DNA from 4 places in the Starkeya nomas genome. Region 3 is predicted to be linked to each of the others. Evidence: predicted binding sites of a transcription regulator. Region 3 holds the regulator's gene; each other region holds the start of a gene.
The links. Region 3 encodes PhoB, which activates phosphate uptake and scavenging genes when phosphate is short. Its sites were predicted from a motif close to TGTCATNNANCTGTCAT; they were not measured.
Positions count from the first base shown of each region.

Region 1 (5,714 bases), 1.3 Mb from region 3:
ATGAGGTAGCGAACGCCATCGCCGACGCCGAGATCGCCTCGGAGATCTACTCGACCGCCGGCGAGTTCGACCTGCTGGTGAAGTTTTACGTCCCCGAGGACACGGACATCGGGCATTTCGTCAACGCCAAGGTGCAGCAGTTCCCGGGCATCCTCGACACCCGGACCATCATCACCTTCAAGGCGTTCTGAGGCGTCAGGCCGCCGGCCCCGAAGGCGGCGTCGCAGCCTCCTCCTCCCGGCGCCGCTCGATGCCGAGCTGGCGTTCGCGCCAGATGACGAAGAGGCCGGCGCCGATCACGATGGCCGCGCCGATAACCACGAGCAGCGGCGGAATCTCGGCGAACAGGATGAAGCCGAGCAGCAGCGACCACAGCATGGCCGAATAGGCGAAGGGCGCGACGACCGAAGCCGGCGCGTAGCGGTAGCTCTCGGTGAGCAGGATCTGGCCGATGCCGCCGAGCACGCCGATGGTCACCAGCAGCACGGCCTCGCTCACGCTTGGCACCACCCAGCCCCAGCCGGCCGTCGCCAGCCCCGCCACCGCCGCCAGCGCCTGGAAATAGAACACGATGGCGGGCGTGGTCTCGGTCCGCGTCAGCCGGCGCACCTGGATCATCGCGCCTGCCGTGCAGCCGGCGGCGACCAGCGCGAAGGTCGCACCGAGCACCTGCTCGACGCTGTCGAGCGCACCCGACATATGCGGCCACAGCATCACCACCACGCCGCCGAGGCCTACCGTCACCGCCGCCCAGCGATAGATCTGCACCCGCTCGCGCAGGAAGATCGCCGCCAGTACCACGGTGAGAAGCGGCGCTGTGAAGCCGATCGCCGTCACGTCGGCGAGTGGAAGCCGCGCCAGCGCCGCGAAGCCGAGCCCCATGGCGCAGACGCCGATGGTGCCGCGCACGATGTGGCCGAGAGGATGGGCGGTGCGTATCGCCGCGCTGATCTCGCCGCGCCACGCCAGCAGCGCCATCAGCGGGAACAGGGCGAAGAACGAGCGCGAGAAGACCACTTCGCCGGTCGGAACGCGATCCGAGACGATGCGGACAAGGGCCGACATGATGGTGAAAAGGAACGTCGCGCAGATCTGAAGCGCGATGCCCTTGAGCGCGTGCATGGTGGCGCCATGGAGCACGAGTCCGGCCCGCCCGCAAGCGGGTCGGACTCCTATATTTCACGGGAAGGGATCGCCCCCCGCCAGCGCGATGCCGCCGAACACGACGGCAATCGCCGCCGCGAGGCACGCCAGCGCCCTGCCGATCGCCCCCGGCGTCGCCGGCGCGCGGTCGACGAAGCTCCCGGCCGGCTTGCGGCCGGTGATCATGGCGGCGATCAGATTGTCCCGCCCGAACAGCGAATAGGCGACGTTCACCGCCACGTGCAGGCCGATCAGGGCCAGCAGGAACGGGTAGAGCCGCTGGTGCCATGCCGAGGCGCTGGCGATGGTGGCGTCGCTCGCCACCGCCGTCATCGGCCCGTAGACCACGATGTCGTCGCTGGTGAACAACCCGGTCAGGCCCTGCGCCGCCACCAGCGCCAGCAGCGCCGCGACCATCCATCCCCCGGCGGGACTGTGGCCGAGGAAATGCTGCGGGCGCCCGCGCAGCAGGCTCGCCGCATAGGCGGCCACCGCGCCCGGCCCGCGCAGGAAGCCGGCAAAGCGTGCCGTCGAGCCGCCGACGATTCCCCAGAACAGCCGGAACACCACCAGCACGAGGATGGCGAGCCCGTTCCACTGGTGCCAGACGAGCCCGATATCGCCGTAGTACTTGCTGGCGAAGGCGAGCCCCACCAGCGCGGCCAGCAGCCATTTGGCCAGCCGCGTCGGCAGGTCCCACGCCAGCACGCGCGCCGGCGATTCGGCGGAGGCGGTCACGTCAGCTCTTCTGGCGATAGACATCGTGGCAGCCGCCGCAGCTGCGCAGCACGCCGGGCATGTTGGCCTTGAAGCTCGCCTCGTCGGTGATCGCCGCCCGCGCGGCGGTGGCGTCGGCCTCGAACCTGGCGAAGCGGGCGTCGAAATCGGCCTTGTCCTTCCACACCGCCGCCAGCGCATCGGTCCCCGCGCCGGGGCCCGAGCCCTCGGGGAACAGGCCCGGCAGCGCCTTGGCGCCCTTGATGTAGGCGTCGAGCGCCGCCTGCACCGCCGCGAGGTCGAACGCGGCGCTTCCGCGCAGCATGCCGCCCACCGGGCGGGTCAGGGTGCCGAACTCCTTCAGCACCGCCTGGCGCTGCTTGACGACATCGGACTGCGCGACGACCGCGGTGGCGGCGACGACGGCGAACATGGCGACTGCGGTGGCAGCCGTCAGGCGACGAACCATGGAATGCTCCCTCACTCCCGTGCTGCGACGCAGCACGTCCCGGGGCCACCTTATTGGTGCTCAAAACAATCGCAATCGGCCGGAGGTCGCGTTCGCGAGGTCGTGAAGTGCGCGCGCGAAGGCATGGCGGTCATCGCCGCGATACGGTATCGAAAATACCTAATGCCTCTTGCGGATCGTGGTTTTCCGAATTCTCATCACCGCCGTTGTGACCTTACGTCAAAACCAAGAACTTCCCGCCATCGGAGAGAAGCGCCCATGTCCATCCGTACCGTCCTCCTGCACGCCGCGCCCGACTCGGGGTTCGATGATCGCCTCGCCTTCGCCGTCGCCCTGGCCCGCCAGTCCGGCGCCGCGCTGAAGGCGATCTACACGCTCTATCCCGCCGGCGTGCCGCGCGTCGGCCGTGCCCTCTCCATCTACGTCAACGAGCTGGTGCACGAGGCCAGGCAGAAGGAAGCCGGCCTCAAGGCCCACTTCGAGCAGGCCGCCGCCGCGGCCGGCGTGGCCACCACCTGGCAGACGGTCGAGGGCGAGGTCACTTCCGCGCTCCGCAATGAAGTGACCTTCGCCGACGTCACCGTGGTCAGCGAGACGCCCTACGGCACGGTGGACGACCAGCTCGCGGCCACCCTGCCCGAGCACCTCGCCCTCGCCTGCAACGGCCCGGTGGCGGTGGTGCCGACCGGCAAGCCGGTGCCGGCCCGCATCGGGCGCGTGCTCGTGGCCTGGAAGCCCTCGCGCGAGGCCGGCCATGCGGTGCGCTTCGCCCTGCCCCTGCTCGCCACCGCCGAAGAGGTGGAAGTGCTCACCATCGAGGAAGGCGACGCCTCGGTCGCCGAATCCGGTGCCCGCCTCGCCGCCTATCTCGCCACCCATGGCGTGAACGCCCGCCACCGCCACGCGGTCGAGAGCCCGGTCGGCACCGCCATCGCCAACGAGGCGCAGAAGTTCAAGGCCGATCTGCTGGTGATGGGCGTCTACAGCCGCTCCCGCCTTGCCGAGATGGTGCTCGGCGGCGTCACCGCCTCCCTGCTCACCGAGCCGCCGGTGCCGCTGCTCGTCGCCCACTGACGACATCGCCCGGCGCATCGCGCGCCCGCCCACGACACGCGCCGCCGGCTCCCTGCCGGCGGCGTCTTTCTTTTGCCGGCGAGGCCGCGCCGTTTCGGGTTGCGCCCGGCGAACCGGCGCTCTAGCTCTGCGCGGCCCGAGCCGGCGCCGCCGGCGGGCCGAGGAGTCTCCCGTGCCGAGCCCGTTCCTACCCCTGTTCCTGTTCGCCCTCGCGGGCGCGCTCACGCCGGGCCCCAACAACATGATCTCGGCCGGCTCGGGCGCCGCCTTCGGCTTCCGGCGCACCCTGCCGCAGATCTGGGGCGTCACCGTCGGCTTCACGGTCATGATCGTCGCCATCGGCATGGGGCTGGGAACGCTGTTCATGGCGATCCCCTACATGCACCAGACGCTCAAGGTCGTCGGCTCGCTCTATCTGCTCTATCTCGCCTGGAAGATCGCCAATGCCGGCGGACCCGGCGGCGGCACCGCCATGGAGCAGCCGATGACACTGCTGCAATCGGCGCTGTTCCAGTGGGTCAACCCGAAGGCATGGACCCTCGCGCTCAGTATGGTCCCGGCCTTCACCACCGTGGGCGGGGAGCGCCTGTTCGCCGAGGTGGCGATGATCGCCGCCGTCTCCGGCATCGTCACCTTCCCGAGCCTGTGCCTGTGGGCCGGCTTCGGCGCCCTGCTCGCCCGCCTGCTCGCGACGCCCGGCCAGCAGCGCATCGTCAACTACGTGATGGCCGCGCTCGTCGCCGCCAGTGTGGCGATGCTCTTCATGTGAGCCTCCTGCCCTCGCGGACTCAACGGCGCTGCGGCGCAGCATCCGTCATAAAAGCGTGATGCGAGTCGGGCTTATGTCCGCTCATGAACGCATCGCCGGGCCCGCTGGAGGGCATGACCGAGATGGCTTCCGAGGTGAACGACGCACCCGAGGCGCGCCGGTACCGCAGCCTCTTCCTGTCCGACATCCATCTCGGCACCAAGGGGTGCCAGGCCGATCTGCTGCTGGATTTCCTGCGCTACCACGACGCGGACAGCATCTACCTCGTCGGCGACATCGTGGACGGCTGGCGCCTGCGCTCCGGCTGGTACTGGCCGCAGGCCCACAACGACGTGGTGCAGAAGCTGCTGCGAAAGGGCCGCAAGGGCGCGCGCATCGTCTACCTCCCGGGGAACCACGATGAATTCCTTCGCGACTATTACGGCAATCATTTCGGCGGCATCGAGGTGGTCGACACGGCGGTCCACGAAGCCGCCGACGGCAAGCGCTACCTCGTCATCCACGGCGACGTGTTCGACGTCGTGGTCCGCCACGCCAAATGGCTCGCCTTCCTCGGCGACGGCGCCTACACCGCCGCGCTCGGCATCAACACCTATCTCAACTGGATACGGCGCAAGCTCGGCTTTCCCTATTGGTCTCTGAGCCAGTGGGCCAAGCTGAAGGTGAAGAACGCGGTCAACTTCATCGGCCGCTTCGAGGAAGCCGTGGCGACCGAGGCCCGCCGCCACAAGGTGGACGGCGTGATCTGCGGCCACATCCATCACGCCGTCATTCACGATGGCTTCGGCGTCCAGTATCTTAACTGCGGCGACTGGGTCGAAAGCTGCACGGCGATCGTCGAGCACGAGGATGGCCGCTTCGAGCTGATCGACTGGGCCCGCCACACCCGGGCGCGGGTGAACGCGCCATTGCTGCTCGAACGGCCGAAGGTCGCTGCCTGATGCACATTCTCATCGCGACGGATGCCTGGCTCCCGCAGGTGAACGGAGTCGTCCGCTCGCTGCAGAACACGGCGCGCGAGGCCGCGACGCTGGGTGCGCGCATCGACTTCCTCACCCCGCTCGATTTCCGCACCGTGCCGATGCCGACCTATCGCGAGATCCGCCTCGCTCTCGCCACGCCCGGCCGCGTGGCGCGCCGCATGGACGAGATCGGCGCCGATTTCGTGCACATCGCCACCGAAGGCCCCATCGGCCTGATGGCTCGGCGCGTCTGCCTCGGGCGCGGGCAGAGCTTCACCACCAGCTACCACACGCGCTTCCCGGAATATCTCTCGGCCCGCGCGCCGGTGCCGGAGGCACTGTCCTATGCGTGGCTGCGGCGCTTCCACAATGCCGGCGCCGGGGTGATGGTCTCCACCCCCACGCTGGAGGCCGAACTGCGCGAGCGCGGCTTCCGCAACATCATGCGCTGGTCGCGCGGCGTCGATGCGGAGCTGTTCCGCCCACGCCCCTATGAGGAACTCGACGGCCTCGTGCGCGACCTGCCGCGCCCCATCTTCCTCTCGGTGGGCCGGGTGGCGGTCGAGAAGAACATCTCCGC
Region 1 covers NZ_CACSAS010000001.1:2,382,003-2,387,716, forward strand. The annotation lists gene STARVERO_RS11630 (Lrp/AsnC ligand binding domain-containing protein) at 1-191, shown strand, start outside; gene STARVERO_RS11635 (DMT family transporter) at 196-1,140, opposite strand; gene STARVERO_RS11640 (cytochrome b/b6 domain-containing protein) at 1,180-1,881, opposite strand; gene STARVERO_RS11645 (cytochrome c) at 1,883-2,329, opposite strand; gene STARVERO_RS11650 (universal stress protein) at 2,588-3,403, shown strand; gene STARVERO_RS11655 (LysE family translocator) at 3,576-4,172, shown strand; gene STARVERO_RS11660 (UDP-2,3-diacylglucosamine diphosphatase) at 4,295-5,113, shown strand; gene STARVERO_RS11665 (glycosyltransferase family 4 protein) at 5,113-5,714, shown strand, end outside.
Region 1: the regulator PhoB is predicted to act here: its motif matches at 4,216-4,232, upstream of STARVERO_RS11660 (UDP-2,3-diacylglucosamine diphosphatase).

Region 2 (5,714 bases), 3.1 Mb from region 3:
TGCCGGCTCGCGAGGCCATGGAATTTGATGTCGTGATCGTCGGCGCGGGCCCGGCCGGCCTCGCCGCGGCGATCCGGCTGAAGCAACTCGCCGAGGATCTCGCCGTCGTGGTGGTTGAGAAAGGTTCGGAGGTCGGCGCGCACATCCTTTCTGGCGCGGTGATCGACCCCGTGGGTCTCGACCGGCTGTTCCCCGACTGGCGTGAGGATCCCGACGCGCCGCTGAAGACGCCGGTGACGGACGACCGCTTCTATTTCCTCGGCCCTGCCGGTGCGCTGCGGCTGCCCAACGCGCTGATGCCGCCGCTGATGAACAATCACGGCGCCTATATCGGCTCGCTCGGCAATGTCTGTCGCTGGCTGGCAGCGAAGGCCGAGGCGCTGGGCGTGGAGATCTATCCCGGCTTCGCCGCCGCCGAGGTGCTCTATGACGAGGCCGACCCGTCCAAGGTCGTTGGCATCGCCACCGGCGACATGGGGATCGGCCGCGACAGCGAGATCACCGACCGCTTCACCCGCGGGATGGAGCTGCGCGCCAAATATACGCTGTTCGCGGAAGGCGCGCGCGGCCAGCTCTCCAAGCAGCTCATCGCCCGCTACGATCTCGGTGCGGGGCGCGAGCCGCAGAAGTTCGGCATCGGGCTGAAGGAGCTGTGGACCGTGCCGCCGGAGAAGCACCGGCCCGGGCTGGTGCAGCATTCCTTCGGCTGGCCGCTCGACAGAGCGACCGGCGGCGGTTCGTTCCTCTACCATATGGAGGACAATCAAGTGATGGTGGGCTTCGTCGTTCACCTCAACTACGCCAATCCCTGGATCGCGCCGTTCGAGGAATTCCAGCGCTTCAAGACGCATCCGCTGGTGCGCGGGACGCTGGAGGGCGGCAAGCGCATCTCCTACGGCGCGCGGGCGATCACCGAGGGAGGCTTCCAGTCGGTGCCGAAGCTGGTCTTCCCCGGCGGGGCGCTCGTCGGCTGTGCGGCCGGCTTCGTCAACGTGCCGCGCATCAAGGGCAGCCACAACGCGGTGCTCTCGGGCATGCTCGCCGCCGAGGATGCGGCGAAGGCGCTCGCCGCCGGCCGCGCGCACGACGTGCTGGAGGGTTACGAGGCCGGATGGCGCGGCTCCGATATTGGCCGCGACCTGTGGAAGGTGCGCAACGCCAAGCCGCTCTGGTCGAAATTCGGTACCTATGTCGGCATCGCGTTGGGCGGGCTCGACATGTGGACCAACACACTTTTCGGTTTTTCGCTCTTCGGCACGCTCGGTCACGGCAAGCCGGACCACGCGACGCTGGCGCCGGCCGACAAGGCGAAGAGGATCGATTATCCCCGGCCCGACGGCGTCGTCTCGTTCGACCGGCTCTCTTCCGTGTTCCTGTCGAACACCAATCACGAGGAGGATCAGCCGATCCACCTCAAGGTCGCCGACCCGGCGCTGCAGAAGGCGTCGGAGCACGACGTCTATGGCGGCCCCTCGGCCCGCTATTGCCCGGCAGGGGTCTATGAATGGGTCGAGGAGGGGGGGGCGTCCGGCGGCGCGCGCTACGTGATCAACGCGCAGAATTGCGTTCACTGCAAGACGTGCGACATCAAGGACCCCAACCAGAACATCACCTGGGTGGCGCCCGAAGGCGGCGGTGGCCCGAACTACCCGAACATGTGAGACAGGCATGCCGGCACGGCTTCTCGCAGCGCTTCTCGTCGCCGGCCTTGCTTCCTCCGCCGTGGCGCAGGAGGCGCCCGACTACGGCCGCTACCGTGAAGGATTGTTCCTGCGCTACCTGAATGCCGAGCCGGGCGCGCTCGACGCCGTACCGCGCATCGGCCTCTCCTTCGGCGGCGAGCCGTTGCGGGCGGAGCTCGATTCCGGCTCGACGGGGATCGTGGTCGCGGCGGAATTCCTGCCCGGCTTCGAACAATTGCCGTCGCAGGGACCGGCCCGGCTCACCTATACGAGCTCCGGCCGCGTGATGCTCGGGCAGTGGGTCGTGACGCCTGTGTCGCTGGTCGGCCGCGAGGGGGCGAGCGTGCAGACCGAGCCGATGCCGGTGCTGGTGGTGACCGAGGTGCAGTGCCTCGACCATGCGCGCGACTGCACGCCGACGACCAGCCCGCGCAACGTCGCCATGGTGGGCGTCGGTTTCGCCCGCGAGGGCGACCAGCAGAACCAGAGCACGCCGGACAAGAACCCGCTGCTGCGCATCGCGGGCGGCGCGGGGCCCCGCCGGCAGGGCTATATCCTCGCCTCCGAGGGCGTGCATGTCGGCCTCACCCCCGCCAACACGCGCGGGGCCTTCCGCTACCTCAAGCTCGACCGCCGGCCGGACGGGACGGACTGGCAGGCGACGCCGGCCTGCGTCTCGCTCCGTGGAGCAACGCCGCCGGCGTGCGGCACGGCGCTCGTCGATACCGGCGTGTCGGTCATGTACATGACCGTGCCGGCCGCGCAGGCCGCCGGTGCCGAAGGCACGCTGCCGCCGGGCACGCAGGTGGCGATCAGCGTCGGCCGGGGCGAGGCGGCCTTCCCGCTCTACGGCTTCGCGGTGGGAGACGGCTCACCGCTCGCCCCGAGCGCCATCCACCTGCGGGTGGCGGAGGACCGGACCTTCGTCAACACCAGTTTCCACCTGCTGAACGGCTATGACGTGCTGTTCGACGGGGAGGGCGGCTATGTGGGCTTCCGCCAGCGCTAGAACAGGCTGAGCACGAAGGCGGCGAGCAGGACGATGGCGCCCCAGAAATCGGTGATCATCGCCACATTCTCGCGCATGTTCCGGTGCGGGCGCAGGAGGTGGTTGACGCCGGCGAGGCCGAGGAACAGCCCGCCGATGAAGGCGACGGGTAGCGCCCAGATCGAGAAGACGATCGACAGCACGCCGGCGAGGCCCGTCGACACGTTGGCGAAGCCGAGTTCCTGCGCCAGCACGTGCACGCGCGGCTCGTCGATGCCGAGGATCGTCTTCGCCGTGTAGCCGGGCCGGAAGATCTGCGAGAGGCCGGCGACGAGCAGGCGCACGCCGACCGCCCAGAAGACGAACCATTTGGTGGCCACGGCGAGGAAGCCGCCAATGCCCGTGGTCGTGGCCATCTCCGTGCCGATGCTGATCAGCGGCGCGACCACCATCGTCAGCAAGACGATCACATAATACATCGAATCCCCCACCGTTCCGACCACGCGGACCCCGCGCGAATGTGCGAATGCACGCGAGGCAGAGTCAACGACGGCGAGGGCGTCGTCCCCGCCGTTTCCGTCAGGGCGTAAGAGTCTTCGCGAAAAAAAAGGCGAGGCCACACCTGCCTCCGGCGGGACGCTCGCCCGCGACGCGCAAGGGCACGCCGGGTTTGGGCGCGCCGCGTCTGGGCGGTGGCTCGTCACGGAACTGTAATACCAGCTTCATCCACCCGTCACGACGCGCCGCTACCCCAAGCCGGACTTCAACAGGCCGGCGGGAGATCCGATGGCGGCAGCGCTGCAACTCGATCGTGTGAGCAAGACCTATGGCGCGATGTGCGCCGTGGACGACGTCTCGCTCACGATACGGGAAGGCGAACGCGTGGCGCTGATCGGCGCTTCGGGTTCGGGCAAGTCGACGCTGATCCGGCTCGCTTCCGGGCTGATCCTCGCCGACTCGCAAGGGCGGGGCACCGGCGCCGTGCATGCCTTCGGCGTCAAGGTGCAGGAAGCCGGCCGACTGTCTGCCGAGGTACGTTCGGCGCGCCGCAACATCGGCCTCGTCTTCCAGCAGTTCGCTCTCGCCGGGCGCCTGTCGGTGATGACCAATGTGATGGTGGGCGCGCTGGGGCGGATGAACGCACTGCGCGGCACACTCGGCCTCTTCAATTCCGACGAGCGTCGCACCGCCTATGCGGCCCTTGCCGAGGTCGGCATCGCCCAGCACGCCGCTAAGCGCGCGCGCGAGCTTTCCGGTGGCCAGCAGCAGCGCGTCGCCATCGCCCGCGCCCTGGTGCAGGGCGCCCGGCTCGTTCTGGCGGACGAGCCCATCGCCTCGCTCGACCCGAAGTCGGCCAAGCGCGTGATGGACACGCTGGTGACGATGAGCCGCGACCACGGCATCGCGCTGGTCGTCTCGCTGCATCAGGTGGACTACGCGACGACCTATTTCGACCGCGTGATCGCGATGAATGCCGGCCGCGTCGTGTTCGACGGCCCGGCTTCCCGCATCAACGCCGGCTTCCTTACCGAACTCTATGGCGCCAGCGCCGAGGAACTGATCCTGCCGAGCCAGTTCGCGGTGACGCCGCCGCCGGCCGAGGCCGTCCTTTCCCAGACCGTATCCTGACAGGAGCTACGTCCATGAAACGCCTGATCGTCGCCGGCCTTGCGCTGGCTGCCCTCGCCAGCGCTCCGGCGCGTGCCGAGGAAGTGAAGGAGCTGAACTTCGGCTTCATCTCCACCGAGTCCTCCGCCAACCTCGCCAAGAGCTTCGAGCCCCTTCTGAAGGACCTCGAGAAGGCGATCGGCGTGCCGGTGAAGCCCTTCTTCGTCGGCGACTATGCCGGCGTGATCGAGGGTATGCGCTTCAAGAAGGTCGATATCGGCTGGTTCGGCAACAAGTCGGCCATGGAAGCGGTGGACCGCGCCAACGGCGAAGTCTTCGTGAAGACCGCCAAGCCGGACGGTTCCTCGGGTTACTATTCGCTGATCGTCACCAATGTCGACCGCAACGACATCAACGATCTCAAGGACGTGCTCGACTGCTCGAAGGGCTACAACTTCGGCAACGGCGATCCGAACTCCACCTCGGGCTTCCTCGTCCCGAGCTACTATGTGTTCGCGCTGAACAATGTCGACCCGAACAAGTGCTACAAGCGTGTCGTGACCTCGAACCACGAGGGTAACCTGCTGGCGGTCGCCAACAAGCAGGTCGATTTCGCCACCAACAACACCGAGAACGTCTCGCGCCTCCAGGCGACCCGTCCGGAAGAGGCGAAGAAGATCAAGGAAGTGTGGCGCTCGCCGATGATCGCCGGCGATCCGATCGTGTGGCGCAAGGACCTGCCGGCCGACCTGAAGGCCAAGATCTACACCTTCTTCATGACCTATGGCCGCAACGGCACGCCGGAAGAAGTCGCGCATGCGCGTGAAGTCCTGGCCAAGACCTCGGACGGCTGGGGTCCCTTCCTCGCCTCCTCCGACGCCCAGCTTCTCCCGATCCGCCAGCTCGAGCTCTTCAAGACCCGCGTGAAGGTCGAGAAGGACGAGAAGATCTCGGCCGACGACAAGGCCGCGCAGCTCAAGAAGATCGACGCCCAGCTCGCCGATCTCGAGGCCCAGCAGAAGAAGCTGCCGGCCATGTGAGCCGCGGCGGGCGCCGTGCGCCTGCCATACCTGCCGGAAAGACGGGTCCCGGAGCGGCCGAAAGGCCGTCTCCGGGATCGCCGCAAGAAGACGACCGAGACCACGGCCGGACCATCGGCCGAGACCGCCGAACCGAGACGCCCGGCAACGGGACATGATCCTTGCCGCCGCCTCGACGCGGCCGGGCTGACGACAGGGACACCGCGATGTTTGCCACCGAGACCGACCGTTCCGCCCATCGCGCTGCCGAGCGCGCCGTCGAGCGCACCATGCCGGCCCCGCCGGTGACGCCGCTCACCACGCGGCTGACGCATCTCGCGCTCGCCGCCGTCGCCGTCGTCATCCTGGTCTTTGCCTGGCACGAGGCAGAGATGAACCCGGCGCAGCTGATGCGCG
Region 2 covers NZ_CACSAS010000001.1:584,141-589,854, forward strand. The annotation lists gene STARVERO_RS02820 (electron transfer flavoprotein-ubiquinone oxidoreductase) at 1-1,661, shown strand, start outside; gene STARVERO_RS23445 (hypothetical protein) at 1,669-2,691, shown strand; gene STARVERO_RS02830 (DUF6790 family protein) at 2,688-3,149, opposite strand; gene phnC (phosphonate ABC transporter ATP-binding protein) at 3,457-4,299, shown strand; gene phnD (phosphonate ABC transporter substrate-binding protein) at 4,314-5,318, shown strand; gene phnE (phosphonate ABC transporter, permease protein PhnE) at 5,525-5,714, shown strand, end outside.
Region 2: the regulator PhoB is predicted to act here: its motif matches at 3,369-3,385, upstream of phnC (phosphonate ABC transporter ATP-binding protein).

Region 3 (5,714 bases):
AGGACGCGCGCGACGTGCCGTCCGCCGCCGGCCGCTTCGATCTCGACGATTACATCGACTACGTGATCGAGATGTTCCGCCATCTGGGCGGCGGCGTGCATGCGCTTGCGGTGTGTCAGCCGGCCGTGCCCGTGCTCGCTGCCGTGGCGCGCATGGAGGCCATGGAAGACCCGAACGTGCCGGCCTCCATGGTGCTGATGGGCGGCCCCATCGACACCCGCGAAAGCCCCACGGCGGTGAACCATTTCGCCAAGGATCGCGGCATCGACTGGTTCCGCCGCAACGTCATCACTACCGTTCCATGGCCCCACCCCGGCGTGATGCGGCAGGTCTATCCCGGCTTCCTGCAACTGCATGGCTTCGTGTCGATGAACCTTGAGCGTCATCTCCAGGCGCATGCCGAGATGTTCGGCCACCTGGTGAAAGGCGACGGCGACTCCGCCGCCAAGCACCGCGAATTCTACGACGAGTATCTCTCCGTCATGGATTTGCCGGCGGAGTACTACCTTCAGACGTTGCAGTCGGTGTTCATCGACCATGCCCTGCCGCGCGGCACGCTGACCCATCGCGGCGAGAGGGTCGATCTCTCGAAGATCCGCAACGTGGCGCTGCTCACCGTCGAGGGCGAGAACGACGACATTTCCGGCGTCGGGCAGACGCAGGCCGCCCAGCGACTCTGCACGAACCTGCCCGACGACATGAGGGTGCACTACCTCCAGCCCACCGTCGGCCATTACGGCGTGTTCAACGGCTCGCGGTTCCGCGCCGAGATCGCCCCGCGCATCGCCGACTTCGTGCTCACGCACAACTGGCCGAGGAGAGGCCACAATCGGCAGGGTTGAGACAGCCGTCGGGACGCACGGCGAGAATAGACGCCCGATTTGCGGCGGCGTGATCTGATGGCCGTGCTAGGTCTGGGCCATGCTGTTCGACCTGCCCGATCCTGCCACGCTCTACCGCGCCCTTCTCGACCGTGACGAAGGGTATGACGGGCGGGCCTATGTGTGCGTGGCCACCACCGGCATTTTCTGCCGGATGACCTGTCCGGCGCGCAAGCCGCGCCCCGAGAACTGCACCTTCGTCTCGACGATCGGCGAGTGCATCGAGGCCGGCTTCCGCCCCTGCAAGCGCTGCCATCCGCTGCAGCCCGCCGCCTCCGCCGATCCGATGATCGGCACCCTGCTCGATGCCCTCGACGCGCGGCCGGAGCGACGCTGGAGCGAGGAGCATCTGGAGCGGATGGGCTTCGATCTGTCGACGGTCCGCCGTGCCTTCAAACGGCAGTTCGGCATGACCTTCCTTGAAATGGCGCGACACCGGCGCCTGCGCGAGGGATTCGAGACCCTGGCAGAGGGCGGCAGGGTGATCGAGGCCCAGCAGCAGGCCGGCTTTGAATCCCCCAGCGCCTTCCGCGCCGCCTTCGCCCGGCTGGTGGAGTGCGCGCCGGCCGAGATTTCCGGCCACGGAACGCTGCTGACCGACTGGATCCGCACGCCGCTCGGCGACATGATCGCGATCTCCAGCGCCTCGCATCTGCATCTTCTGGAGTTCGTCGAGCGCAAGGCACTCTCCACCGAGATTGGCCGGCTGCGCCAGCGCGCCAAGGGCGACCTCGGCATAGGAACCTATGCGCCGACGGAGCAGATCCGCGCCGAGCTGGATGCCTTCTTCGCCGGAACCTCCGCCGAGTTCCGTACCGCTCTCGCGCTCGACGGAAGCGCCTTCACCAGGGCGGTCTGGGCCGAGCTGCGACGGATCCCTCCCGGCGTGACGGTGAGCTACTCCGAGATCGCGCGCCGGATCGGGCAGCCCGCGGCCATCCGCGCCGTCGCGCGGGCCAATGGCGCAAACCAGCTGGCGCTCATCATACCCTGCCACCGCGTGATCGGGGCCGACGGCTCGCTGACCGGCTATGGCGGCGGGCTGTGGCGCAAGCAGCGGCTGCTGGAGATCGAACAGCAGTTCCGGCGCACATCCGCCGCCTGAGAAGGGGCGCGGCCCGCACCTCAATGCGCGCGGGCGAACATCTCGTTGAAGGAATAGCCGGAGCCGCGCACGGTGCGGATCGGATCGGGCTGGCGCGGGCGGTTCAGCGCCTTGCGCAGGCGCCCGACATGCACGTCCACCGTGCGCTCGTCGATATAGACGTCCTGCCCCCAGACGCCGTCGAGCAATTGCTCGCGCGAGTAGACCCGTCCCGGCGACTGCATGAGGAATTCCAGCAGACGGAACTCGGTCGGACCGAGATGCAGCTCGCGTCCTGCCCTGTGGACACGTTTCGTCTCGCGGTCGAGCTCGATGTCGCCGGCGCGCAGCAACGTCGAGATGTGCTCGGGCTTGGCCCGCCGCAGCAGGGCGCGCACGCGCGCCACCAGCTCGGGCACCGAGAAGGGCTTCACCACATAATCGTCCGCGCCGGTGGCGAGGCCGCGCACGCGCTCGGTCTCCTCGCCGCGGGCGGTGAGCATGAGGATGGGCATGCGCTCGGTCTCCGAGCGCGCGCGCAGGCGCCGGCACAGTTCGATGCCGGAGAGGCCCGGCAGCATCCAGTCGAGGATCAGGAGATCCGGCACACTCTCGCGCAGCCGGGTCTCCGCCTCGTCGCCACGGCCGACGCTCTCCACCGAGTAGCCCTCGGATTCGAGGTTGTAGCGCAGGAGGAGGGTGAGGGGCTCCTCATCCTCCACGATCAGAATATTGGTCGGCATGGTCGCGTTCCCGATCGTTCGCAGGGCGCCGATGGCCTCAGGCCGGGAACGCCACGCTGGTCAGGCTGCTGGTGTCCTGCTTCGGGCGTTCCTCGGTAAGGAGCTGACCGGTGGCGAGGTAGTGCACGGTCTCGGCGATGTTGGTCGCGTGGTCGCCGATCCGCTCGATGTTCTTGGCGCAGAACAGCAGGTGCGTGCACAGCGAGATGTTGCGCGGGTCTTCCATCATGTAGGTGAGAAGTTCGCGGAACAGCGAGGTGTAGAGGATGTCGACCTCGCCGTCGCGCTGCCAGACTTCCAGCGCCTTCGCGTCGTCGCGGCTGGCATAGGAATCCAGCACCACCTTGAGCTGCTCGAGCACAATGTTGGACATGTGCTCGACGCCGCGCACCAGCTTCTGCGGATGGAACTCGCCGGTGAGCGCCAGGACGCGCTTGGCGGTGTTCTTGGCGAGATCGCCGATCCGCTCCAGATCGTTGGCGATGCGCATGGCGGCGACGATCTCGCGCAGGTCGCTGGCCAGCGGCTGGCGACGGGCGATGGTGAGAACCGCCTTCTCCTCGATCTCCCGCTGCAACAGGTCGACCGGGCCATCGAGCACGATCACCTTCTGGGCGAGTTCGGTGTCACGCTTGACCAGCGCTTCCACGGAATCGGCGACCAGGCGCTCGGCCTGTCCGCCCATCTCGACCACGCTGCGGCCGATTTCCTTGAGGTCGGTGTCGAACGACGAGACGATATGTTCGGTCATGGGATCAGCCTCTCTCGTCGCCGGCTCAGCCGAAGCGGCCGGTGATGTAGTCGCGGGTCCGGGCCTCGCGCGGATTGGTGAAGATCTCGTTGGACGGGCCGACCTCGATCAGCTCGCCGAGATAGAAGAACGAGGTGATGTCGGCGCAGCGCGCCGCCTGCTGCATGTTGTGCGTCACGATGACGATGGTGAATTCCTGCTTCAGCTCGTCGATCAGGTCCTCGATCTTCGAGGTCGAGATCGGGTCGAGCGCCGAGGTCGGCTCGTCGAGCAGGATCACTTCCGGGCGCACTGCGATGGTGCGGGCGATGCACAGGCGCTGCTGCTGGCCACCGGACATGCCGAGCGCCGAGGTGTGGAGACGGTCCTTGGTCTCCTCCCAGATCGCCGCCTTGCGCAGGCACCATTCGACGCGCTCGTCCATCGCCGCCTTGCCGAGGCTCTCGTGCAGCTTCACGCCGAAGGCGATGTTGTCGTAGATCGACATCGGGAACGGCGTCGGCTTCTGGAACACCATGCCGATGCGCGAGCGCACCACGGTGGAATCCAGCTGCTTGCCGAGCAGATCGGCGCCGTCGAGCAGGATCTTTCCTTCCGCGCGCTGCCCCGGATAGAGCTGGTACATGCGGTTGAAGATGCGCAGCAGTGTGGATTTGCCGCAGCCCGAGGGACCGATCATCGCGGTGACGCGCTTCTCGGGAATGTCGAAGTTGATGTTCTTCAGCGCGTGGTTGTCGCCGTAGTAGAAATTCAGCTTCTCGACCTTGAGCTTGGGCTCCGCCGACGGCGCGGTGGCGCGGTTCACGGCGGAGGCGATGTCGATCGACGTTTCAGGTGCGAAGTTCATGGTCCGTCTCACTTCATCTTCGCCAGGACGAGGCGGGAAAGGATGTTCAGGGTCAGAACCCCGACGGTGATGATGAGGGCGCCCGCCCAGGCAAGAGCGACCCAGTCCTCGAACGGGCTGGCGGCGTACTGGTAGATGGCGATCGGCAGGCTCGCCATCGGCGCGTTGAGGCTGATCGACCAGCCATTGTTGCCGAGCGAGGTGAAGAGCAGCGGCGCCGTCTCGCCGGCGGCGCGGGCGAGCGCCAGCAGGATGCCGGTGACGATGCCGGCGCGGGCCGCGCGCCAGGTCACGAAGGTGACGACCTTCCACTGCGGCGCGCCGAGCGCGAAGGCCGCCTCGCGCAGGCCGATCGGAACGAGGTTCAGCATGTCCTCGGTGGTGCGCACCACCACCGGGATGACGAGGATGGCCAGCGCGATCGAACCCGCCCAGCCCGAGAAGCCGCCGAAGGGGACGACGAGGAGCTGGTAGACGAACAGGCCGATGAGGATGGACGGCGCGGAAAGCAGCACGTCATTGACGAAGCGCACCGCATTGCCGACATGCGTGCCGCGTCCGTTCTCGGAGAGGAAGGTGCCGCACATCAGGCCGATGGGCGTGCCGATGACGAGCGCCACGCCGATCTGGATCAGCGAGCCGACGATGGCGTTGAGAAGACCGCCCCCCGCGCCGGGCGGCGCGGTGATCTTGGTGAAGACGTGCGGGCCGAGCGCGGGAAGGCCGCGCGAGAGCAGCGTCCAGAGGATCCAGGCGAGAAACACCAGCGAGAGCGCGGCAAAGCCGGTGGAGATGGCCTTGACGGCGTAGTCGGTGGCGCGGCGACGGGCGAGCGATGCCATTTTTCAAAAACCTCCGCTCAGCCCTTGAGCCGGGACCGGACGAGCAGACGCGACAGCGCCAGCACGATGAAGGAAATCACGAACAGGATGAAGCCGAGCTGCAGCAGCGCCTGGAGCTTCAACGAGCCGATCGAGGCCTCGGGGAACTCGTTGGCGATGGTCGAGGCGATGGTGGCGCCCGGCGCGAAGAGCGAGGCCGACATGCGCGTGGCGTTGCCGATGACGAAGGTCACGGCCATGGTCTCGCCCAGCGCGCGGCCGAGGCCCAGCATGATGGCGCCGACCATGGCGGTACGCCCGTAGGGAACCGAGACGTTGCGGTAGACCTCATAGGTGGTCGCGCCGACGCCGTAAGCGGATTCCTTCAGCATGGGCGGCACCGATTCCAGCACCTCGACGAACATCGCGGTGATGAAGGGCAGGATCATCAGCGCGAGGATCAGGCCGGCGGTGAGCATGCCGGCGCCCAGCGGCGGGCCCTGGAACAGCGCGCCGATCAGCGGGATCGGCCCAAGCCATTCGATCAGCGGCGGCTGCACATAGGTGGCGATCAGCGGCACGACGAT
Region 3 covers NZ_CACSAS010000001.1:3,697,117-3,702,830, forward strand. The annotation lists gene STARVERO_RS17580 (polyhydroxyalkanoate depolymerase) at 1-842, shown strand, start outside; gene STARVERO_RS17585 (bifunctional transcriptional activator/DNA repair enzyme AdaA) at 922-1,986, shown strand; gene phoB (phosphate regulon transcriptional regulator PhoB) at 2,007-2,708, opposite strand; gene phoU (phosphate signaling complex protein PhoU) at 2,746-3,459, opposite strand; gene pstB (phosphate ABC transporter ATP-binding protein PstB) at 3,485-4,306, opposite strand; gene pstA (phosphate ABC transporter permease PstA) at 4,315-5,148, opposite strand; gene pstC (phosphate ABC transporter permease subunit PstC) at 5,166-5,714, opposite strand, start outside.

Region 4 (5,714 bases), 2.4 Mb from region 3:
TTCTTGGCGCGCGGGTTGGCGGCGTCGATCTGCTCGTCCTTGCGCTTCGTATTGTTGGTCAGCATGACGTAGACCTTGCCGTTCACGCCATTCGGCTGGATGTCCTCGGGACGGTCCATCTTGGTGGCGCCGAGCAGGTCGGCGGCGCGGCGGGTCTCGATCAGCACGTCGGCCTGGCTGTTGAAGCCGTTGGCGGCGGTCAGCGGACCTTCGCCGAAGACCACCGGCAGCCAGTTCAGCGTGCCGTCGGCCTCGAACTTGGCGACGTAGAGCGTCCCGGAATCGAGCAGGTCCATGTTCGCCGCGCGGTCGTTCGGGTTGAACGTGCCTGATGTGATGAACTTGTAGACGTAGTCGAAGCGCTCGTCGTCGCCGAGATAGAAGACCACGCGGCCATCCCTGGCCACGATCGACTCGGCGCCCTCATGCTTGAAACGACCAAGCGCGGTGCGCTTCTTCGGCACCGAATTGGGGTCGTTCACGTCCACCTCGACGATCCAGCCGAAGCGGTTCGGCTCGTTCGACTCTTTCGAGAGGTCGAAGCGGTCGTAGAAATTGCCCCACTCATAGGTGCCTTCCGGCACGCCGTAGCGCTTGTAGTTGGCGGCTTCGGGGTGGCCTTCCGGCAGCTGGCCGAGGAAGTAGCCGTGGAAGTTCTCCTCGGCCATCACATAGGTGCCCCAGGGCGTCACGCCGCCGGCGCAGTTGTTGAGCGTGCCGAGCACCTGCTTGCCGGTCGGGTCGTCCTTGGTCTTCACGCGGTCATGGCCGGCGACGGGGCCCGAAAGCTGCATCGGCGTGGTGGAGGTGATGCGACGGTTCAGCTTGCCCTCGCGCACCGGCTGCCACTTGCCGTCGACCTTGCGGATCTCGACGATGGTGCCGCCATGGGCCGCCATCTCGATGTCGACGCGGCTCAGATCGGCCGGCGCCACCTTCAGCTTACCTTCGGCGATGCTGACGATGCCGGGGAACATCAGGTGCTCGTTGGTGTATTCGTGGTTCACCACCAGCAGCCCGTGCTCGGACGAGCCGTCGAGCGGGATGAAGCCCACATAGTCGTTGTTGTAGCCGAACTGGCGACGCTGGGCTTCGGCGCTCTGGTTCTTCGGGTCGAAGGCCGGCGAATCGGGGAACAGCCCGTCGCCCCAGCGCAGCAGCACGTCGGCGTCATAACCATCGGCGACGTGGTGGGTCTCGTCGACGCCGGCTTCCACCTCGACGAAGCTGAACGCCGAGCCGCTGCTAGCGGAATTGTTCGCCGCCTGGGCCTTCTCGGCGGAGAGAAGCGCCATCGGACCGACGGTCGAGGCGATGGCGGAGACGGCGAGCGAGCCTTTCAGCAGACCACGCCGCGAGAAGCGGATCGAGATCAGCTCGCCCATCGTCGGGTTGACGGTCGGGTTGCTGCCGTCACCTTCGGCTTCTTCGAGCCGGCTGGTGCGGAACGGCGACTCGGGGACGGGATCGAGCGTATCGTCGGTCATGGCAGGGCTCCGGCAAGTCTGGAAATCTCTGGATTAGAGGTCTTCCAACTTGCTAGGCCTGTCCGATCACAGGGTCATGACACCCCATGCCATCGCCGGCCGCTGCCTATTCGTCGGCGCGTATCCAGCCGGCCGGGGCGAGCCGTTCCTGCGGCAGGAAGCGACGCTTGTAGTCCATCTTGTCCGATCCCTCGACCCAGTAGCCGAGATAGACATAGGGCAGGCCCATCGCTCTGGCCTTGGTCACATGGTCGAGGATCATGAAGGTGCCGAGCGAGCGCGCCGCCTCGTCGGGATCGTAGAACGAGTAGACCATCGACAATCCGTCGGCGAGCACGTCGGTCAGCGCCACGGCGTGGAGCGCCCCCTGGCCGCGCCCGTTGACGGCGGTGGCCGGGCCCCGCCGGCGATATTCGATGAGACGGGTGCGGACGTGGCTGTCCTCCACCATCATCGCGTAATCGAGCACGGTCATGTCGGCCATGCCGCCGTCGCTGTGGCGGCTGTCGAGATAGGCGCGGAACAGCGAGTACTGCTCGGCCGTCGGCACGGCGGCGCGGATATCGCCTATGAGGTCCTCATTAGCCTGCCGCACGCGGCGGAAGCTGCGGGTCTCGTGGAAATCGTCGACGCATACCCGAACCGAGACACAGGCCCGGCACTGTTCGCAGGCGGGACGATAGGCAATCGACTGGCTGCGGCGGAAGCCACCATGGGTCAGCACGTCGTTGAGCTGGGTCGCCCGCTCGCCCACGAGATGCGTGAAGACCTTTCGCTCCGAGCGCCCCGGCAGATAGGGGCAGGGCGACGGTGCGGTGAGGTAGAACTGCGGTGTATCGCGCGGGTGCTCTGTCACGGGTGCTTCACGTAGCGGCTGCGCCAAGGATCGCGCGAGCCGGCCCGGACGTCAAAGCCCCTTTTGTTCCCGTTCGCGCTTTCGTGTCAACGGTAGCGGCGCAGGGATGCCGCCCGCTCCTCGGTGTTGGTGACGACGGTGCCGATGATCAGGTCGTGGAGCAGCCGGCGACGGCTGTTGAACAGGCCGACGATGGCGACCAGCGGCGTCAGCACGCTCGTCGACACCCAGAACAGCACGACACTGACCACGGCGAGCAGCGGATACATCGGCGCGCCGTACCAGAGCCGCATCTCGATGCCCATGGTGCGCATGCCGATCGTCGCCGAGTGCGGGCCGCCGAGAGTGAGGCCGGTATAGACCAGCCCCCACACCACGAAGCCGGGACTCAGCAGGCCGAACAGGAACCAGCCCACGCCGAAGGTGACGAAGCCGAGGACGAAGATCAGCAGCGCCGCCAGTCCGATCGGCACGCAGATGATCAGCGCATCGATCAGGAAGGCCACGAAGCGGCGGAACAGCACGCCCTCGAAGTACTCCGGCTCGGACACCGGACTGAAGGCGTAGGGCTTGGGCTCGCCATAATATTGCGCGTCGGACATGCCGGTCTCCTTGCGAGCCTCAGGTGGTGGTGGAGCGTGGCCGGAACAAGCCCCGCCGCGCTCCACGACGGCCATCGGGACGTCAGTTGCCGCTGCGCCAGTCGATGCGCTCGACATCCATGCCGTTCTCGATCAGCGCCCGGTAGACCGCGTCGGCATGGGTACGATCGCGGGTTTCGACCGTTACGTCGAGACGGGCGCCCTTGGCATGGACGTCGAGGAAGTGGCGCTTGTGCTCGACCTCGAGAATGTTGGCTCCGAGGCTGCCGAGCAGGCTGGCGATGATGCCGAGTTCGCCGGGGCGGTCGAGCATGGAGAAACGGAAGGAGACGATGCGTTCCTCGCGCTCCAGCTCGCGCATCATGATCGAGGCGACGATGCGCGGGTCAATGTTGCCGCCCGAGACCACCAGGCCGACCTTGCGCCCGCGATAGCGGTCGGGCTCGGCGAGCAGCGCCGCGAGGCCCGCCGCGCCGGCGCCCTCGGCCAGCGTCTTCTGCTGGGTCAGGAACAGGTTGACCGCCCGCTCGATGGTCGGCTCGCTCACCAGCACCACGTCGGAGACGAGGGCGGAGACGATCTCGCGGGTCAGCGTGCCCGCCTGCTTCACCGCGATGCCTTCCGCCAGCGTCGCGCCCTCGCAGGGCAGGCCCTGCTGATGCAGCGCGTTCCACATCGACGGGTAGAGGCGCGTCTCGACGCCGACGATCTCGATGTCCGGCCGCAGATGGCGGGCGGCGACCGCCATTCCGGAGATGAGCCCGCCGCCGCCGACCGGCACCAGCAGCGCGTCGAGATCGGGGGCGTCCTCCAGCATTTCGGCGGCGATGGAACCCTGGCCGGCGATGACATGGGCGTCGTCATAAGGGTGGACCCAGACAAGGTTTTCCTCGCGGGCGATGCGGTCGGCTTCCTCGCTGGCGTCGCCCACCGACTCGCCGTGCAGCACCACGCGGGCGCCGTGCGCCTCGGTCGCGGCGACCTTCACGATCGGCGTGTGCTTGGGCATGACGATGGTGGCGCGGATGCCGAGCCGGGCCGCGTGATAGGCGACCGCCTGGGCATGGTTGCCGGCCGACATGGCGACGACGCCGGCGGCCCGCTCCTCCGGGGTCAGGCTGGAGAGCTTCACTAGCGCGCCGCGCTCCTTGAAGCTCGCCGTGACCTGGAGGTTTTCGTATTTGACGAAGACATGGGCGCCCGTAATCGCCGAAAGGCGCGGCGCCGGCAGCGTGGGCGTGCGCAGCACCGCGCCGTCCAGCACCTTGCGTGCGGCGGCGACGTCGGCGGGAGAGACGGGCAAAGTCATCGAACCACTCAGAATTCTCGCGGCGAAGCTGCCGCACGATTGAGGAGCCCACCCGGCCGCAACACAAGGAAAGCCGCCAGGAGGGAATAGATCACCACGTCGCGATACGCGATGTCGAAGGCCGAGGACCACACGATTTCGACGCCGGCGACAAGGGCGGCGCCGAGAAAAGCGCCCGGCACCGAGCCAATGCCGCCAATAATTGCCGAAATCAAGGCTTTGAGCGTAATCGCCAGTCCATCGCCGGGCGAAATCGTACCGTAGGCGATCACCATCGCCGCGCCTGCCAGCCCGGCGCAGGCGCCGGCGAGCGCGAAAGTCGCACCGACCAGAAGCGGCACCCGCACGCCGAGCAGCACTGTCATGAGCGGGTCCTGCGCGTAGGCGCGCCAGTTGCGTCCATAGGGTGAGAAGGCGATGAGGCCGAGCAGAGTGGACACGCCCGTCAGCGCGAGCCCCGTGGCGAGGAACTGCGCCGGGGTCGTCGTAGCGACGAAACCGTCCTGTCCGGCGATGTAGATCGGCCGGTTGAGCAGGGCCGGCAGCCAGTTCTCGCGGCTGCCGGAAGTGATGCGGAAAGCCTCCGACAGCGTGATGGCGACGGCGATGGTGGCGATCAGCACCGGCTGCGGGGAGCGGGTTCGTCTCGCGATGGGTGCGAATACCGCCCGCCCGACAATCCAGCTCAGCAGCGCTGCCGCCGCCACGCCGAAGATGAGCGCAAGGGCCAGCGTTCCCGGACCGAGCCGGGCGTGGACGCCCGCCACCCCGACGGCGATGAGCATGTAGATGCCGCCCGCGACCGCGATTTCGCCAAAGGCGAGGTTGATGCGTCCGTAGAGGCCGTGGACCAGCGCAAATCCCGTAGCGATGAGCCCGTAGACGCCGGCCATCAGGACGCCGCCCAGAGCTTGCTGGAGCCAGTAGGCCTCACGCTTGCCGAGGGCGAACAGGGCAGGGCGGCTCGCTTCGGCAACATCCGAAAGGCCCCAGCGCTTGAGGATGTGGAGCTTGATGCCCCCCACTGGGCCTCGATCGGTATCGACGGCCACGAGATCGAACCGCCCGGCCCCGGTCTGCGACGCGAAGCTGCAGATCAGCCAGTGCGGACCGCTGCCCAGCGGGCCTCGCGCCCGATAGCTCAACCGGAGCCCCGTGGCGGAGCCGGCCACCGGATTGAGCGAGCTCTCGGCGATCGTGGTCTCGTCGTCGTGCAACAGCGGCGCGACCGCGCGGCAGATGCGCGCCTGATCGGCGTCGATGATGGAGCCGCAGCCCGGCAGGAGCAGCAGGCCGAGGAAAAGCGCGAGACGAGCAACGGAGCCGGTTCGGGCGATGGGAACCGGCATGGCGGGTGCCGCGAGGCGCTCAGGCCTCGCGGGCGAGCTTCTCGGCGACGCGGGGCGCGAAATAGGTCAGCACACCGTCGGCGCCGGCCCGCTTGAAGGCCATCAGGCTCT
Region 4 covers NZ_CACSAS010000001.1:1,315,326-1,321,039, forward strand. The annotation lists gene STARVERO_RS06365 (PhoX family protein) at 1-1,487, opposite strand, end outside; gene STARVERO_RS06370 (arginyltransferase) at 1,594-2,343, opposite strand; gene STARVERO_RS06375 (RDD family protein) at 2,430-2,945, opposite strand; gene STARVERO_RS06380 (threonine ammonia-lyase) at 3,028-4,254, opposite strand; gene STARVERO_RS06385 (branched-chain amino acid ABC transporter permease) at 4,263-5,603, opposite strand; gene hemB (porphobilinogen synthase) at 5,623-5,714, opposite strand, start outside.
Region 4: the regulator PhoB is predicted to act here: its motif matches at 1,553-1,569, upstream of STARVERO_RS06365 (PhoX family protein).